3 regions of the Desulfosoma sp. genome follow, and region 2 is predicted to be linked to each of the others. Evidence: riboswitches for the same ligand, from Rfam matches in the RefSeq annotation. Region 2 holds a riboswitch; each other region holds the start of a gene.

Region 1 (6,120 bases), on a different contig from region 2:
ACTTTCTTTTCTCTATTGGGTGTGCGCCGCAATCGCGCCCAGTTCAAAGCCAAGGAAATCAACCTCTTCACTCGATCTGGAATAGGAACGAGCTTGGCCAATAAAGCTCCTGTGACGGGATCGTGTTCGTTTTCTTCACGGCTGGCGATGGGCACATTGATCAGAGCGCCGTCAAATTCCGGCTGGGCGGCGGAATAAGAAACCTCCATCGTGGAAAGACCCTGTGGGCTCTCGTGCCACCGAGCATAGGGGGTGTACATGGTGATGGCCTGAAGAAAAGGCACATTCAATCGAGGCAGAATATCGCGATAATCCTTTTGAGCCATGACCAGGGAAAACATCATTGGGTTCAGCAGCACATCGATGCGAGAACGGCGGCCATCCATGAAGTAGCGGGCCACAAGGTCATGCACGCTCATATTTTTCAGGGTTTTATTGGGATAGCGAACGTGAAAGAGGGCCAGAACATTGGCGCCTTGGTGTTCCGCTTCTCTAATGAGCGCGTCGATGTAAGTCAGGTCGCCATTCACCCAATAGGTCTGGTAAAACCAGATACCTAAAGTAGGCTTTCGAGGATCAATTTTCCTGGACACATATTCTTCCAAAGAAGGGATGTAGGGAAAGTCGGGATGATAAATGCCTTCTGATGGGATTTTCCGTGGAGGGAGGACCGACGATTCGGTTCCATTAATGACGTCGTGAATGAAATGAAGCAAGTGTAAAAAGTTTTCCACTCCTCCAAAAAGAATATAATTATTGATGGTGTTCCAGACGCCGTTTTCAAGCCCATCGGCATGTTCGTGCGCAAGGAGGACCGCTTCTTCATCCCCGCCCATAGGCTGAATGTGTAAATAAGGCCTAGTCAAGCCCTGAGCTCGGCGCTCTTGCATGGCCTCGAGAAGAGACGCCAACGCCGGGCACGAGTTTTTTCCTCCATGCAGGGTGATGAGAACCATGTGGGCTTTTAAAGCCTCTTGCACGAAGGCTTCAATGCGAGCGTTGTCAAAAAGTTGGCTTCGCGTGCGGGCTGTCACGGACACCAAGCCGCCTTGAGCTAGATAGCGCGTCACGGCACGGCTCAAACTGGGAATTTCCCCGGCGGTGGCGCTAAAATACACTATTTTCAAGGCACTCATTTCTCTCCTCCTTTCCCCCTTTGCGCCTTAGAGCCATCCGGAATGCCGTTTGGCTTCTCCCATAGTTCCCAAAGCGTTTGATACATGGTGCACACCAGCGACGCATGGTGGGCTGTGTTATAGATCAATCGACTGGGACATTCCCCGGGGCAAAACCGCCGAATGTGACACGTGGCACAATCGGCCCCCCGGGGCTGAGCAAGGCCGCAGAGGCGCCGCAAACGCGTGGTGTCGGGGTGCCACACGGTGCCGCAAGCCCAATCCTTTTCGCCGCATGTTTGGCCGCAGGGAAAGACGGATCCGTCTGGTCGCACGGCAAGACTTTCTCCTTTGGCTGCTGGGCAAAACACGGATGTGCTGGACGATGCCTTTGCCCGTCGGAGTCTGTCCAGTTCTCGAAGTCGCAAGGGTTGATGGCGATGCTGGTTTACAAAGAGGACGCTTCGATAAAACCTTTGCAGACCGACACGCAGGCTGTGGTGCTTAGGCGGCGCCACATGGCCTTGAAGGGCATGCCCTTTGACGGTGAGCAGATCCAGGGCGATTCCCTGGCACCACCGAAACGTCCCCACAAAAAGGGGCAACAAATCCAGGGTGCCTATAGAGGCTTCACTGACCACAGCCGTGATGCGAAAAGGAACTCCCGCCGCTTCTAAACGTCGGATTCCAGCGACCGTCTTCGCCGCACCGCCCCGAAGATTTTCTTGTATCGGCGGTGGGCCGTCCAAACTAATGCCCACTTGAATCGCATAGCGTCGAAAAAGATGGATTAACTCCGAAGTAAGTCGAGTCCCGTTGGTTTGAACGGCCAATGTGGCCGGAAGCCTTCTCCGCTGCAGCGCTTCAGCGGTATACGCAATCAAATCCGGCTCCAGCGTGGGCTCGCCGCCGCTGATCTGAACATGAAAAAAACGACCGGAGCGTGCGGCCAATGTCAGAGCCTGATCCACCACCTCGCGGCTCATGGCCTTGGGCGCCCCTTGGTTAGGGCGGTAACAGTAGGCGCACCGAAGGTTGCAGCCCTCGGTCAGCCAAAGGATGAGGTATCGAACCGTAGGAAACATCAAGCGCCTTTAGGCAAGTGTGCAGCCACCATCTCCTCACGCAGCTCCATGGACAAAAAAAAATCCTTGGACCTTGAAAAGGACCCAAGGATTGCACCCATTTTTCTTCATCCATTGGCATACGGGAAAAAGAGGTGCGTTTCCCCATGACAGCCATCACCCAGTCGCCGCCGAGGCGACAGCTTTCGACCACAGGCAGGTCTTCTGACTTCCGGATCCTTCTACTCCCTGCACCTTCCCGGCGTTTCGTGAAACACCAGTGGCTGTTTGATCAGGTTTCGTCCCCGGTTACAGCGGCGGGACCGCGCCGGATTTGCACCGGCTTCCCTTTTGGGCCCTTCAAGGCACCTGTGGTAGCCTCTTTATGCCCATTGGCCTCAACGGAGTCAAGCCGAAATGACTCTCCCACAAAAGCCTCTCAGTGTTTGCAATCCTATGCGCTGGGCAAAAATGCCTGCGATGGAACAGGGTGACTTAGGTGGTCCGACTGGGTTGACAACCTGCGACCGGATTGTGTACATTAACATTAAAGGCATTTCAAAACCACCTCGTGGACGCTCATTGTGGTCGCGAAGGCCACAGCGCGAAGGGCATCTTCGTGCAGTGGCCTTTTTCATTTTTTTTTCGAAGGGTACGAGAGGGAGGCGTCTCATGATGGGGCTGACAAAAGGTTTTGTTTTGGCGGTCATGATCCTGGCTGGCGGTTTTCTGGGCTTAGGTGCCTCACGCCTCTGGGCTCTTGAAGAACCTAGTTGGAACGTACTTGAGGAGGTCGTTGTCACGGCAACGCGGACAGAAAAAGCGACCGCTGAGGTTCCAGCGTCGGCTTCGGTCGTCACGGCTCAGGAGATCGAAGCAAAGGGATCCAAAACCTTCGACCAAACCCTGAGTCATTTACCTGGAGTTTATGTGCGACGGGGCAAGGGTTTGATGGATACCCTTTCTTCCATCAGTCTGCGCGGCATTCCTGACCCAAAGCGAACTCTGGTGCTTGTGGACGGTATTGCCCTCAACAATCCGTACACCGGCAACGTGAAATTCGGCGGATTTTACCCGGAAGAATTGGAACGCGTCGAAGTGGTTCGAGGTCCTTTTTCCAGTTTGTATGGCGGGTATGCCATGGGCGGCGTGGTCAATTTCATAACTAGGATGCCCGAGAAGCGGGAAATATGGGTGAAAGCAGGCTATGGAAACGGTTTTCAAGGGGGAGAGGCCATGGAAGACCTTTCCAGGCTGTACCTATCATACGGCGATAAGCTGTGGGACAAATTCAGCTTCATCCTCAGTTACGGTAGGCAGGACACCAACGGCTATCCGACGGATCTTAATCTCACGTCCAAAGCCCCGCCTGCGTCGGTGTCCGGTTGGAAGGAAACCACAGACAGGTACGACAAGAAAGCCTACCTGGTGGGCGATAAAGGAGACAATACATGGTGGGATGACGGTTTTACGGCCAAAGCGGCTTACTTTTTGACACCGAAAACACAATTGGGCATGACATTCATGTACAACCGGTATGAATACGACTACGATGATCCTCATACCTTCCTTCGCGATGAGTCAGGAAATCCTGTCTGGTCCTATAAGGGTTTATCTGAATCCGGGTTTCTTCCTGGAGGCGGGGGGCGTGCTCAAGGACTCTATAGCGTCGACTTTGAGACCCAAGACTTCATGGATCTGAAGATCACGGGTAAAGTAGCGTACTTGAAGGTGTATGAAGACTGGTACGTGACGACCATTTCAGGAGCCACACGCTTTGGCGGTCCTGGATACGTCAGCAATACGCCTCAGGAATCACTCACCCAAGAACTTCAGCTCACCGTTCCCCTTAATTCCATCGCGGGCGGCTCCTTTTGGGGTCGTCATACTGTAACCTTGGGCGAGACCTTCAAGACCGGAAAGTCCAACACCAAAGAAAAAAACCTGACGGATTGGCGTGACGAAGATTCCACCACAAATCTTCGCTACCAATCCGAAGGAAAAGATCGTTTCTGGGGTTTGTATGTTCAAGATGAGATATCCATTCTCGAGAACGTGACCGCCTATCTGGGCCTCCGCCAGGATTGGTGGAAAACCTTTGACGGTTTCGTGGTCGACTACGACACCAATAAATGGACTCCAAAGCCGGGTTACCCCAAAGCCTATCGTGAACGCTCCCATTCGTCCCTAAGTCCAAAAGCCGCCCTCGTCTATAAACCGACAGACGGCACGACCCTTCGCACTTCCGTGGGCAAAGCCTTTCGACCGCCCACACCCTACGAGCTTTACCGCACATGGACCTCCTCATCGGGTGTCACCTACGCGGGAAACCCCTCATTAAAGCCGGAAACAACGGTTTCCTGGGATTTGTCCATTGAACAGAGACTCTGGAAAAACGCCAAAGGCTCTGTCACCTATTTTGAGAACTACATGAAAGATTTCATCTACCGACAGACGGTGAGCTCGACCTACCAAGAACTTGCCAATGTCGGTAAAGCCGAATCTCGTGGAGTCGAAGCGGGGCTTGAACAGCGTCTTTTTGAATGGCTCACGTTCTTTGGCAACGTGACCTATACGGATTCTGAGGTGACCCAGAACAAAGCCAAACCGGCAACCGAAGGCAAGCGCCTCACCCAAATGCCGCTCTGGATGACCAATTTGGGAGCTCGCGTCGCTAAAGGTCCTTTGACTTTCTCCATTGAAGAGCATTATGTAGGAAAACGTTACAATGATGATACCAATGCCGATCGCAAAGACAACGTGTACGGCTCCTACGATCCCTACTGGATCACCAATGTGGCCGTTTCATACCAGGTGAAACCTTGGGCCAAAGTGTCCCTGTTGGTGGACAACCTCTTTGATGAAGACTATTACAGCTATTACAAGGCGCCAGGCCGTTCGTGGTTCGCAGAGTTGTCTGTAAAATTTTAGTGATTTTTTCGGAAAGGTTTTCTGTGCTTTGGGCGTGTCGAAGTCAAAACATTTTTCTCGTCTTGTGGGCCGCAGCCTGGCTGTTGAGCCCCGGCATAGGGCACGGGCAGCAGAGTTTTTTAACGTATACAGATAAATTCCAGCGAACAGTGAAAATCCACGTTCCTGTCTCCCGAGCTGTCTTGACCGTTACGTACGAGCTCATTCCGGTTTTGAGGCTCTGGGACCGGATTGTCGGTGTGTCTCGTTGGGCGGAGCAAGAATGCGAAGTCTACCGCGCCCTCGTGGAAAACCATCCGGAATGGCGGCGCCCGCACGTGGGGACGGCCGCCGACATGAATGTGGAAACCATGTTGGCGCTACGCCCCGATCTCGTCGTGACCTGGGCCACGCAAATCAAGGGCATTGATTTTCTCGAGAAAAAGGGCATTCCCATCATTGCCGTTTATCCGGACAGCCTCGAGGAACTTTTCGAAATGATTCGCCTTCACGGTAGGCTTTTCGGTGTCGAGCAAAGGGCTGCTGAGGTTCTCTCGGGGATGGAGCGTTTGTTGCGTCGGGTGCGGGAGCGGACGGACCGCATTCCGCCCGGCGCCAGGCGTAAAGTCGTCTATGTGTATGGAAATCCCACGACGGTCGTGGGCGGCCTGGGCCTTATGAACGAGGTCATCGCCTTGATAGGGGCTGATAACCCTGCGTCGTCCCTAAAACAAAGGACCGTCGATGTGCCTCTCGAACGTATCCTTGGCTGGAAACCCGATGTGGTTTTTATTTGGGGTCATGCCAGATATGGAGAGGAGGAGATTCTCGGCAGTCCCTTATGGCAGCATGTGGAGGCGGTGCGTCAAAACCGCGTCTACAAGCTTCCCAAATGGTCGGCCTGGTCTCCTCGGTTAGCGCTTGCCGCCCTTTGGATGGCCCAAAAAACCTATCCCGAGATGTTCGCCGACCTGGATCTGGACGCAGAGATCGACGCCTTCCATCAAAATTACTATGGCATTTCCTATAGG
Region 2 (6,120 bases):
TGAAGAAGCCCAGGCCTTGTGGGAGGCCACGGCGCCACAACCCGCATGGAGACAGAGACTGATTCGCCTCTTGGTGGGCCTGAATCGAGACGCCGGCCATGTGGACGCCGCCGTTTTCTGGCTCGACAAAGGCTACGCCGCACAACCTGCCATTGAAGATCAGAGACTGCTCGACCAGGAAGCCTCTTCCCTGATCTTGACCTTGGACGGCCCCACCGTGGAACGGGCTCTGCACACCTATGGAGCGGAACGCTTGGTGCCCTTTTTGCTCTACCGTCGCATGCAGCTGGCGCCTCCGGAAGGGCGTCGCGACGCGTTGCTCAAGCTGATGGCCCAGTATCCACAACATCCCATAGCCCGCAGCATTGAAGAAGAACTGCGAGGAGTCATGGGACCTTTACCTCAGGCGGATCCTGACAAATTGGGGTGTATGGTTCCTTTGAGCGGGCCGCACAGCGCCCACGGCCGGCGGTTGGTCAAAGGTGTGGCCCTGGCTCTGCGGCACTGGGAAAAGCTCTTTCGAGGAACTCCGGCTCGATTGGTTCTGGCGGACACTCAAGCCAACCCGAACGTCGCGGTGAGCGCCCTAAGCCACCTGGTGCAGGAGGAGCGTGTTCTGGCCGTGTTGGGGCCGTTGAGTCCGAAGAGTGTCGAAGCGATTCTTGCCGCGGTCAATGAAAGAGGAATTCCTGTGATCAGCTTCACGGAAAAACGCCGCGTCACCTCCCAAACCCCTTTTCTTTTGCACGCCTTCTTGGATCACCAGGACATGATCGCGGCGCTGCTCACCTATTGTCGAAACGCTCTAGGGTTTCAAAACTTCGGCGTGCTTTACCCGGAGGAACCCTACGGCCGCGCTCTGAGAGAGATCTTTCTCCGCACGGTTCAAGAGCTTGACGGAAAAGTCGTGGTGGATACGCCCTACACTCCGGGCATGACCGATTTCAAAGGTCCCATTCACACTCTCGCGCACCACGTGCCAAAGGGATCCGGAGCCGAGGTTTCCGACACACCCTTGGATGCTCTCTTCATTCCCGACGCCGCCGAAACCATTGCCCTGATCGCTCCGCAGCTGCCTTATTACAACGTGGTAGGCGTGACGCTTCTGGGCACAAATCTTTGGGAAGAAAAGTCCCTGCTGTCCGCCGGCGGCGTTTATCTGGAAGGCGCTCTGTTTCCATCAGCCTTCCAGCACGAGACTTCCCGCATGGGGGATTCCTTTCAGGACGCCTTTACACGAGACTATCGGGAAACATACGGAGAAGAACCCGACTTTTTGGCCGCTCAAGGCTACACGGCAACCTTGCTGGCACTCCAGGCTCGAGAACAAACGCTCAAAGAGGGCCAGGTCGATCGCCTGCGCTTTCGACAATGGCTCCTTCGAGTGGAACTGCCCACGGGACCTCTCGGCCCTGTTCGGTTCGCTCCGGACGGCCACATGGAACGCCAGTATCCCATTCTTCAAATCAAGGGCGGGGCGGTGGTGCGGGTGGACCAATAGGCCATGACCACACCACACTCCATGTCGCCGTGGCCGCTTCAATGGCCGGTGTCCGTGACGCCGGCTTCTTCAAAGGTCTTGATATCCCGAAGGACGCGTGCCGAAGCTTCCACCAGGCTCATGGCCAAGGCCGCCCCCGTGCCTTCTCCCAGTCGCATGGACAGGTCCAACAGGGGGGGGCGTTCCAAAAGCTCGATCATGGCTTGGTGGCCCACTTCCTGACTGCGGTGTGAGACGAAAAGGTAATCCTTGGCGAAAGGAGCCAGCTGGCAGGCAATCAAAGCTCCTGCCGTAGCAATGAAGCCATCGCAGACCACGGGCACACGCACGGCCGCGGCTCCAAGAACCGCTCCGGCAAGCCCGGCGATTTCGTAGCCACCCACTTTCGCCAGAACATCCACCGGATCTGTGGGATTCGGGCGGTTGACGGCCAAAGCCTTTTCCACGGCCCGCACCTTGCGGCACCAGGCGGCATCGTCAATGCCGGTCCCTCGGCCCGTAAGGTCCTTAACTGGCTTGGTGCTCAAGGCCGCCACAATGGCCGTGGACGGTGTCGTGTTCGCGATGCCCATGTCTCCTGTCCCCACAAGTTGAAAGCCTTCCTCCTGAACGGCAGCCATCACAAGGTGAGCCCCTTCTACAAGGCCACGGACGGCCTCGTGCCGCTCCATGGCCGCCCCTTGGGTCATGTTGCGGGTCCCTTTGCCGATCTTTCGCCGAATGACGGCCCAGTCCTCCGGAAGATCGGCCGCCACGCCGAAATCCACCACGCGCACCTCAGCTCCCACATGGTCTGCCAGGACATTGATCGACGCCCAGCCATTGAGAAAACTCCAAACCATCTGAGCTGTAACTTCCTGCGGGTACGCGCTGACACCCTCTTCAGCCACACCGTGATCTCCGGCCATGGTGAAAATGATTTTTCGGCTCACATTGGGCGTTAAACTCTTGCAAATGGCCCCCAGTCGAGCGGCCATCTCTTCCAGCCGCCCCAAAGAGCCTCTCGGGCGGATTTGCGATCGAAGTCTTTCCCAGGCAAGCTTTTCCCAATGGGAATCCACCGGCTCAATGCTCTCAAGAAGGCTTTGAAGCTCTTTCTCCATGAACATGACGCTCCTCTCGTGGTTTAATGCTTTCCCAACAAAAAAGCCTTCGTGGTCCCACGACCTCGAAGGCTCACCCTAGGCACGGGTCAACTTTCGGTCCGCTCAACGTCCGGGTGGCAGGTCTTCTGACTCGCGGATCCCTTGCCTCTTCGGGCCTTCCCATTTCCCACGCGGAAACAGTGGCTCTGCTCCGAAGGCATCCCCGCTTACAGCGCCGGCCCAGCGTAGCGGCTTTGCACCGCCTTCCCTATTCTCCCCGCATGCTCTTCAGGGCACCACCCCGGACCGCACCCAATGATAGCTTCGTAAACGACGGTTGCTGTCGCTCCTTTCTTGCTTCTTCAGGTCAAGTCTCGCCCACGCACCATTTTTCAAGCAGGTTTTTCCTACCTGCATCAACTTCATTTGTTCAGGCGGACCCCCATCCGTCCGATGCCATGACGCAACATGCGCGGCTCCAGCAGCCTCCCCTAGCCGCTATGCCTGCCTGTCTAAAAAAGCTCAGGCTTTATTCCGCAACGATCCCGCACGGCCCTGTCCTCTTTCGCCCATGGCGCCCCTCCCGCACGTTGCCCGCAGGCACAAACTCTCAGAGCATGACCACGAATGGCTTTTCTTGGCCTTCCTGCGGGTTCCATTGTCCCAGAAGAAGGACCGCTTCCCAGCGCTCCGCCAAATGGCGCAAGCGCCGCAGGGTGTCCTTTTCCATGCCCGCGCTTCGATCCCCAATCCCCATAGTGGGATCAGCCCCTGCAGGTCTGCGCGATCGGGGACGGCCAAAAACCCGCCCCTTCAAGAACAAGGGCCTGCATATCGTCCACGCGAGCGCCGGAACCCTCGGGCCGCATGTTCGGCCCCGCTCTCAAGCTTTCTTAGATGTTCGGCGCAGGAGCTTCAGTGCCTTTTTTGTCTCCATCACGGGCACCACCTCTGCAACCCCCAAATCGGTCCACTGAAAGACCGCAGCCGCCAGGTGCGCTTCGTCTTCGGCTTCGAAAAGCCGAAACACGCGATGCCCCGTCACATCGAACCATTCCCCCTTCAGGGCCGTTCCCGGCACTTCGGGAAGCTGTTCCGTGCGCTCGATGACGCGGTCGCGATCTTCCGGAGTGTAGCTGAAGATGGCCATAAACAGCATAACGCGCCTCCTTGTGTGAGCTCCCGCCCTGTCAACCTTTTCGATCTTTATACTCCAAGGCGTTCATCGTCTGTCAAGGGACGATTTCGCGCCCGAAAAGCCTTGACACTTTCAAGACCAGCTCACTACAACGGCTGCCGTGAATGGAATCACAATCTCAACCTGCATAACAGAAAGGAGGTGACACGGTGAGAGGTAAGCATTGGTTCGTCCCGTCGGTTTGCATCGCAGCGGCTCTGTTTGTGGGAGCCCTCATTGCCGTGGCGGCAGATGCCCCGGATGTCATCACCATGAACTCAACCCTGTGGCCCAGCCACACCAAAGCCAATGTGCAGTTCACGCACAAGAAGCACGCCGAAGAGTATAAGATCGCGTGTACCGAGTGCCATCACAAATACGAGGGCGGCAAGAACGTGTGGAAGCAGGGAGATCCTGTACAGAAGTGCCAGGAGTGCCACAACGAGCCGACCATTGAAGGCGAAAAGAAGCTGCCTCCGGAACAACAAAAGCTGAACTTGAAACTGGCCATGCACACCAATTGCCAGGAGTGCCACAAGAAGCTGAAAGCTCAGAATCCTCAAACCGCCGCTCCGACCACGTGCGTGCAGTGTCATCCCAAAAAGGAAGGGCAAAGCTAGGAAAGCCTTTCCGGCGACATGTGACGCCTAACCCTCTCCGCCGACCCTTTACGGGGGGAGGGTTTTCTGTCGGAATCTACCCTGGCAGCCGCAGGTCGTAGCCAAAGAAAAAAACCCGAGAGATGCTTCATCTCCCGGGTCTTTGAACTTGAGCCTGCTTCAGAACGCTTTAGGAGGAAAGGATAAAGCCACCGAAACGGCCATCGCGCCTCGCTGCTCCGATCTCGCTTTATGCCGAAGGTCCAGCCCCCCCCTTCAAGGGTACGGGCAGCAAAGGATTTTGACCCTTAGCCGAAAAACCCCTTGAACCCGTTCTCGGACACAATCTGGAGAAGAAATCAGCGGCGCCTTAGACTTCTTCCACCGTAATGGCGTCGTTTTCGCAAACTTCCACGCAGCTTTCACAGCCGAGGCATTCGTCTTCATTGACGGGCTCGGCCTTACCATCCACGAGTTCGTAGACGTCCACGGGGCACACATCCACGCACTCGCCGTCACCAGTGCATTTGCTCTTATCTACAGTCACTTTAAACATCGCTCGTCATCCTCCTCATGTGATCTTGTGGAATGTAACCGACAGGCCAAAGACCCGTCCATCTCGCTTGGCTCATGCCGCCAAGGCCTTTACTGACTGCCTAGGGCAAAGTCAAGAAAAAAGGTGCGCCTTGAAGCAGGCGCAACCATTCGTGCTTGTTTTCTCATGCCCAGGGACCAAATAAGCCCGCCGGAATTTCCAAGGGTTTTAAGGCGTGCGTCGAGGTGTTTCCGAGGGGGATTCAGCCCCCTCGGATCCTTCTTAGCTCGACTTACACGCAGCCCGTCGGTTTCGGCAGGCCAGCCATCTTACAAGCGCCCTTGCCCGGTCCGCTCGGAAACAGTTCATAGATGTATTTCAGCTTGTAGCCGGTCACCTTGGTCAGAATCCGCACCATGGGAGCAATGCCGTGCTTACGGTAATAGTCCTGGAGGACATGGATGACTTTCCAGTGTTCTTCGGTCAGCTCCTGGATTCCTTCCGATTCCTTGACATACTCGACCCATTCCGGGCACCAGTTGTCAAAGCTGTCGATGAATCCATCTTCATCGAGGTTAAACACCTTCCCTTTGTACTCGATTTGTGCCATGGAAACATCCTCCTTTGTTTTTTATCTTCCGCAGACACACTCATGCCGGACTCTGTCCAACGAGCGCCCGAGAAGCCTCAAGGCCACTCACTTCCTTTCTCTCCCGAGCCATTCGGTATCGCCAACCCGCACCCACAAGCCCCGGCGCCCATGTCTGGCACCCCACCGCATGGAGATGCGTGTAAGTCGCCAACACATTTCTATAGCACACACCGTCCTGACCTTCCAAGACCCCACATCCCTTTTTCACGCGAAAAGCCAACGCCACGGGGCCGTCCACATCCACCACCCGGGAATAATGAAACTCGTGCCCTTTGAGCACGATTCCCCGGGGGAAAAACGGTGTCTCGCCAACGACCTCCACAATGGTGTAGCCATGGCCTTGAGGCCTCTTGCCCATGCTGACATGAAACGGCAAGACCCCCACCATGGGGTGAAGACCCTCAGGCATTCGGATCCCGCGGCTCAAATACATGAGGCCGCCGCACTCGGCGTAGACGGGCAACCCGTCTTCCACCGCGTTGCGGACCGAGGCTCGAAAGCTCTCATTGGCGACCAGTGGGGAAAGATGCGTTTCCGGAAACCCTCCACCAATGTACAAGGCATCCAGCTC
Region 3 (6,120 bases), 150 kb from region 2:
GAGCCTCAGCTCTTTCTTGAGCGTGCAGCACATTCCCAAGGGCGAGAAGGGTTTCCATCACTTGGCGGAGCGTCTTAGGGTTCACGGCGTAGACAGGAATGCCGACTTGTTCCAGCTTTTCCACCACTTCCCTGGGATTTCCGTCCTTGATGGCAAGAACCAGATCGGGCTTCAAAGCCACAATTTTTTCCACATCCGGGTGCACGTAAGACCCGACTTTCGTGAGAGCCTGCACCTCGGCAGGATAATTGCTGTACTGACTCACTCCGACCACTCGATGGCCGGATCCTAAGGCAAAAACCATCTCCGTCAGACTCGGCGCCAAAGTCACCACCCTTTGGGGAACATCGGGAACACGGAGCCTTCGGCCCACAAGATCCACCACCTCGCGAGCCTGTGCTGAAGAAGCCGCTACAACCACGGCCCAAAGAATTCCCCTCAATATCCCCTTGATGCATCCATTACCCATAAAATGCAGTCTCTGCGAAGGCGACGACTCAAGGATTCTTGTAACCGTTTGCCCTCCGGTGCTTCATGCCCGTCCGAAAATGAATTGCCTGCCAAGAGCCTGTTCGACCATGGTTCGGCCACTTCATTTCGGCGTGAGGCTGGAGGAGCGCCGCAAGGCGCGAGAAGGAACCGCAACTTGCGGCGCTCCTACTGAAGGTGTTGTTGCGAACAGGCTCCAGTAACAGCCCCGCCTCATGGGGCTTCTAAAATTTCATCGACGCTCCCAGCATAAACGCCGCACCCGGCGTGGAATATCCGAAAACCTGCTCATAGTCGGTATCCAAAATATTTGTTCCCTTGAGGAAAATCTCGAGGTCTTTCAAGGGGGCGTGCGCCGTCACTGCGTAGGAAAGAATGGCATCCAGGATGAAATAGTCGTCCAAAGTGACCCGCCTGGGTGCCATCCAATCCCTGTAGTCTGCATCATCCCGACTTCCCACGTAATGGCCGAGGAAGCGGCACCGTAGGTTTTTCCAGCGGTAGTCCACCCACCCGGAAGCGCCCACTTGAGGACGTCGCAAAAGCTTTTTGCCTTCCTGAAAGGCAATGGAATCTATCCCTCCGTCGTCTGTGACTTCCGTGTCCAGAAAGGTCATACTGACCCCGGCCATGAGGTTATCCCAAGCGCGACTTTCCAGTCCCCATTCCACACCACGGGTTTTCGCCGCTTGAATGTTGAAAAAGTTCGGCGTCCTTTCCGGGGGTGCGGGAAAAGGTGTGGGCACGTAGGCAATGAGGTCCTTGTAATGATTTTCGAAATAGGTGGCGAAGGCCTGCAGCCGCCCTCCCAGGCGCTGCGAAACCCCCACCTCCCAAGATGTGGCCTTTTCGGGGTCCAAGTCAGGGTTTCCCAACGTCCAGGAATCATTGGCGAAGTTTTCATAAAACGTGGGTTCCTTGATGCCTTTGGCCGCCGCCATCCGCAGCGTCGTCCCCGTCTCCTTGATCTCCAAAGCTGCCGCTCCTCGAGGCGTCACCTCGGTGCCGTAGGCGCTGTTGTCTTCTACACGAAAGCCGCCCACCACGTGCAGGCGTTCAAAAAGCGTCACCTGATCCTGAACATAGACGGCATTATTGGAGCGATCCGCACTCAGTTTCGTGGCATCGAAATAAAAGGTCTCTTGCCTGTAGCTTTCCTCATCCCGTTCATATCCTACAGTCAAAACCGAGGTAAAACGCGCTGCGGGCTGCCAGGTCAGATTGGCGTGATAGTCCAAGGTGGCACGTGCCTCATTATACCGTCCGAAAGAATCGGCATAATCGGTCGCCTCGTTGTAGGGGTCCAAATTGCGGCGCCGATTATTATGATAGCCCACACTCACGACATTTTCCCACCACGCCGTGCTCTGCACCTTGGCAGAAACACCTATGACAGCGTCCTGCTCCCTTTGGGTTTGATCCGGATCCAAAGGACTGTACCTGTCGCCGGAACTTTCTGTAGGATATTCATACCTGGCATCAGTGAGTCGGCCCGTGAAGGACAGCTCCCAATTGTCCTTGGGAAAGAAGTCCAAACGTGTGCTGGCGGTATTGTTCCAATAATCGTTATTGATGCGCAGTATTCCACCATCGTCGATTCGGCCGTAGGCGGCTGAATACCCGAAACGGTCGGTACCGCCCGAGACTCGCACGCTATGTTCCCCCATGTAACGTCCGCGATCCGATCGAAGACCATGGGCCGTGGAAAGCTCCACCGAGGCCGGGCCATAGCCTGACTTGGTGAAAATCTGAATGACGCCGCCAATGGCATCGGAGCCATAAAGGGCGCTTTGCGGCCCACGAACGATTTCTATGCGCTCGATATTGTCCGTGGTCAGGTTTTCCCAATAAAAATCGCCGCCGCCCAGGTTCACCTTGACTCCGTCGATGAGCACAAGGGTATAGTTGGGCTCACCGCCTCGAGGAAAGACCACCGTCTGCGATCCCCGAGACCCATATCGAACGGGCTGAAATCCGGCCACATCGCGTAGAAGCTCCGCTACATCGGAAGCCCGGCGCGCGCGAATGTCTTCTTCCGTGAGGACGACGGAAGAAATCCCTAGACTTTGTTGCGGCACGGCCGTTCGAGTCGCCGTCACCACCACATCGTGCGCCCTCCACAGGGGCTGTTCCGCCGCCAGCCCGGGAATGGCTAGAACCCAGCACACGAATAAGGCGACCGCCCCAAACACCTCGCTCCACGATGGCTTTCTTCCTCCCCAAACGGGCTCTTTAGTCTGCACAGATAACGGGCCGGACAAATTTGCCGCTTGAATGCAGAACATCCTCCAATGGGATCCTGCCAAGTGGTGCATACGTCTTGGAGTCATGAATTCACCCCTCCGCGGTTTGGGAAGGCGTCCAACACCCCGAAAAGAGCAGATCAAAAGCGCAGCCGGTGCGCGTGGCGCTTCGAGGCGGATTCGAACAGCCTTCCAGGCTTTGGTCGGTTTCCATGAGGGGGCCCGCGACCCCATGGTGCGGCATAAAAAAACCCGGGTCTCTGAGAAACCCGGGATCTCCCTTTTTCATCCGAGCGGACTCTTGGCCGTCATGCCCCGCTGGCCCGAGGGCACGGACGCGCGCGTCGCCCAGGCAGGTCTTCTGACTCTCGGATCATCCTACAAGCTGCGCCTTCCCACCCTAAGTCGCGAGGCAGTGGCTTCAATGCAGCCTTCGTTCCCGATCACAGCGGCGGGCCCGCTCCCGATTTTCACGGGATTCCCTTTTAAGCCGAAAAGCACCTGGACGGAGTTTCGTTATCAAGAAGCCCGCTGCGTGTCAAGTGCGGAAAACCACCAGAACCTCCTTAACCACGGTGCGCTCGAAGGAGGATATCCAGCAACGTCTCTCTCGTGGCCTTGGCGCCGCCCTGCGTGGCTCAACGAACGGACTATTCGAACGAGGTTTCCTCATTGCCGGACACCCAAGAGCCCTTCCTTTCATTGCCGGAGGTTCGCTCATCCGATTGGATTTGAAGGAACCGGTGGTCCGCACGTTCGCGCTCGCCCAGGAGCGTGTCTCACAATGGCTTGGCCGCGTCCTTTCGGCTTGAAGTTGTAGGAGCATTGCAAGGCGCGATCAGCCATCGCGGCTTACAACGCTCCCACTGAAAGTGTTTTCGAACAGCCTTCCAAGGGACCCTCCACTGAAAGTAAGAACAAGCAATACCTCGATCCGGAGACAAGAACTGACAAGGCATTCTACGACATCCCCCCAAAGCCCTCAGCCAAAACCGTAGCATTACACGTTCAAAGCCCTTTATCAGGGAGGCGCTGTGGTGTCACCAGGTTGTGGTGGTCTTCAAGGTGACGCACCGAATGCCGAAGGGCATGTCATTGGGCGCGCATGCTGCAGTCAGCCGCAATTCCATAGGCACCTCGTGCCGCTTAGGCAATATAATGCCCTGCACAAGGGTTTTCGAGGCCTTGGAAGCTCGTTCTCTCCACTGGGCGATGGCGGCCTCATGGCCGCCTTTGTTTTTTTGTCGAGAAGCCCGCGGATTCAGCAAGAAATTCTGCTGTCACACCCATCACGACGGGATAGCACCAAAAGTGTGCTCAGGGCCGGGAAAAACCCCTTTTTCCACCTCGTCACGGTATCGGATGACCGCCTCCATGATCCTCTGGCCCAGGGCGTCGTATTGTTTCACAAAACGCGGAACGAACCGATCGAAAAGGCCCACCAGATCGTGAATCACCAAAACTTGGCCGTCACAGGCCCGTCCGGCCCCGATCCCGATGGTGGGAATGGGCACTGCTTCCGTGATGCGCTGGGCCACGGATGCCGGAATGGCTTCCAGAACCAGGCTGAAACAGCCGGCTTCAGAGAGGGCCAGAGCGTCCTCCAAAAGTTTGTTAACCGCTTCCTGGTCTTTTCCTTGCACCTTGAAACCGCCCAGTTTCGCGATGCTCTGTGGGGTCAAGCCCAGATGTCCCTGAACCGGAATACCTGCTTCCACAATGGCGCGCACCTGCTGCAACACCGAGGCCCCGCCTTCCAGCTTGACAGCCTGAGCCCGCCCTTCTTTGAGAAAACGCCCGGCGTTTTCCACAGCCTGGGCAACACTGACCTGGTATGACAGGAAAGGCATGTCTCCGATGACCAAGGCTCGCTGCGTACCACGAGCCACCGCGCGCGTATGGTGCAGCATCTCCTCCATGGTCACCGAAAGCGTGTCCTCATGGCCCAGCATGACCATGGCCAAAGAATCACCCACAAGGATCATGTCCACCCCCGCGCGATCCACCCACCGAGCCGTGCAGTAGTCATAGGCGGTGAGCATGGTCAGCTTGCGCCGGCCTTTGGCCCCCATGACCGCTGGAACAGTGACTCGGGGTGCAGGTTTCATAGATTGCTCATCACGCTTCTGTTCTGTGGCCATAGGTGGACTCCTTGATTTTGACCAGTTGGGTGAGGGTCCAGTTGACAGGAGCGGTCAAGCCGTGTTTCTGCGCACAGCGCACGACGGCTCCGTTGATGGCGTCGATTTCCGTAGGTCTGTGCGCTTCCACGTCTTGGCGCATAGACGAACGATTATCGGCCGTAGCCTGCGCCACGGCCAACACGTGGTCCAGAACGTCATCAGAAAGGCTCACTCCTTCCGCTCGCGCCACCATGAGCGCTTCGAGTACCGCGGCCTCGCACAAGCGACGTGCCGGCGGCATGCGGGGAATCTCCCCGTTGGCCAGCCGGCATAAAGCCGTGATGGCATTGATACCCACATTGACACACAGTTTCTGCCACAAGAGCTGGTAAATATCTTCCCGATAGGTGGCTTCCAGACCGGATGCGGCAAAGAGGTCCAAAAGTATTTGAGTTCCAGGCGGTTGAGTTCCAATGAAGCTGCCGAAAGAGGTGGGACCGATCCCGCCGTGGCGCACCACCCCTGGCCCCTCCTTGGTGGCTCCTTGCGCTGTGACCCCCACAAGGACCCTTTCCGGCCCCACAAGCCCAGCCAGTGTCTCAGCATTTCCCAAGCCGTTTTGCAGCGTGAGGACAAGGGTATGCGTCGTGATGGAGTCGGGGTGCACCAACTGCAGCGCCTGCCCTGTAGCATAGCTTTTGACCATGATTAGAACCAGATCCGCACCGCCTTTGAACGGGACAGGCGTAAAGGAAGCGTCCATGCACACGCGTTTTTCTTCTCCATTGAGCTCGTAAAGATGCAACCCACGGCGTCGTATAGCCTCCACGTGCTCCACATCGACGTCCAGCAAGAGAACGCGCGCTCCTGCCATGGCGAAGCGCGCTCCCAAAAGACAACCCATGGCTCCGGCACCGACCACCAGCACGTGCATCATCGACGTGTCCTTTTGCTTCGGCCTAAAGTTCTGGACAAGAGCATGTTTCAGGTCTTCTTTTCAGGGACTTCCGTGCTACCTTGGCACAGTTTTCGCCTCAGGGCAAGTCTGTGGGCGTGTTGTGGAGAGGTCCCGCGTTTAACGTAAACCCTTTGAAAGGAAGCGTCATCAGAAAGGGTGTCATCGCAGGGGCAAAAGATTCTTCTTGAGGGAGAGCGACCATGACGAAGAAAAGCAAAGTTTGGATGATGGTCTTACTGGTTGGGGTGTTCGTGGCGGTGGGTGTTGTGCCCAAAGCTGAAGCGCACAAGCCGAAATACGCCAAAAG

What was found. A riboswitch is a leader RNA that binds a small molecule or an ion and turns the genes downstream of it on or off. The one in region 2 is predicted to bind cobalamin.
Region 1: another riboswitch for cobalamin. It lies ahead of ACUVSA_RS10310 (radical SAM protein); the one in region 2 lies ahead of cobT (nicotinate-nucleotide--dimethylbenzimidazole phosphoribosyltransferase).
Region 3: another riboswitch for cobalamin. It lies ahead of ACUVSA_RS01290 (TonB-dependent receptor plug domain-containing protein); the one in region 2 lies ahead of cobT (nicotinate-nucleotide--dimethylbenzimidazole phosphoribosyltransferase).

The regions. Positions count from the first base shown of each region.
Region 1 covers NZ_JBRAHS010000014.1:24,062-30,181, forward strand. Annotated here, with positions in the region: gene cobN (cobaltochelatase subunit CobN) at 1-1,136, opposite strand, end outside; gene ACUVSA_RS10310 (radical SAM protein) at 1,133-2,200, opposite strand; cobalamin riboswitch at 2,378-2,567, opposite strand; gene ACUVSA_RS10315 (TonB-dependent receptor) at 2,852-5,110, shown strand; gene ACUVSA_RS10320 (ABC transporter substrate-binding protein) at 5,080-6,120, shown strand, end outside.
Region 2 covers NZ_JBRAHS010000001.1:129,763-135,882, forward strand. Annotated here, with positions in the region: gene ACUVSA_RS00600 (penicillin-binding protein activator) at 1-1,501, shown strand, start outside; gene cobT (nicotinate-nucleotide--dimethylbenzimidazole phosphoribosyltransferase) at 1,540-2,604, opposite strand; cobalamin riboswitch at 2,707-2,902, opposite strand; gene ACUVSA_RS00610 (hypothetical protein) at 3,197-3,343, opposite strand; gene ACUVSA_RS00615 (DUF3303 domain-containing protein) at 3,470-3,745, opposite strand; gene ACUVSA_RS00620 (cytochrome c3 family protein) at 3,934-4,383, shown strand; gene ACUVSA_RS00625 (ferredoxin) at 4,733-4,918, opposite strand; gene ACUVSA_RS00630 (TusE/DsrC/DsvC family sulfur relay protein) at 5,190-5,507, opposite strand; gene ACUVSA_RS00635 (cobyrinate a,c-diamide synthase) at 5,548-6,120, opposite strand, start outside.
Region 3 covers NZ_JBRAHS010000001.1:275,000-281,119, forward strand. Annotated here, with positions in the region: gene ACUVSA_RS01285 (ABC transporter substrate-binding protein) at 1-421, opposite strand, end outside; gene ACUVSA_RS01290 (TonB-dependent receptor plug domain-containing protein) at 714-2,681, opposite strand; cobalamin riboswitch at 3,067-3,252, opposite strand; gene panB (3-methyl-2-oxobutanoate hydroxymethyltransferase) at 4,022-4,873, opposite strand; gene ACUVSA_RS01300 (ketopantoate reductase family protein) at 4,851-5,792, opposite strand; gene ACUVSA_RS01305 (hypothetical protein) at 6,014-6,120, shown strand, end outside.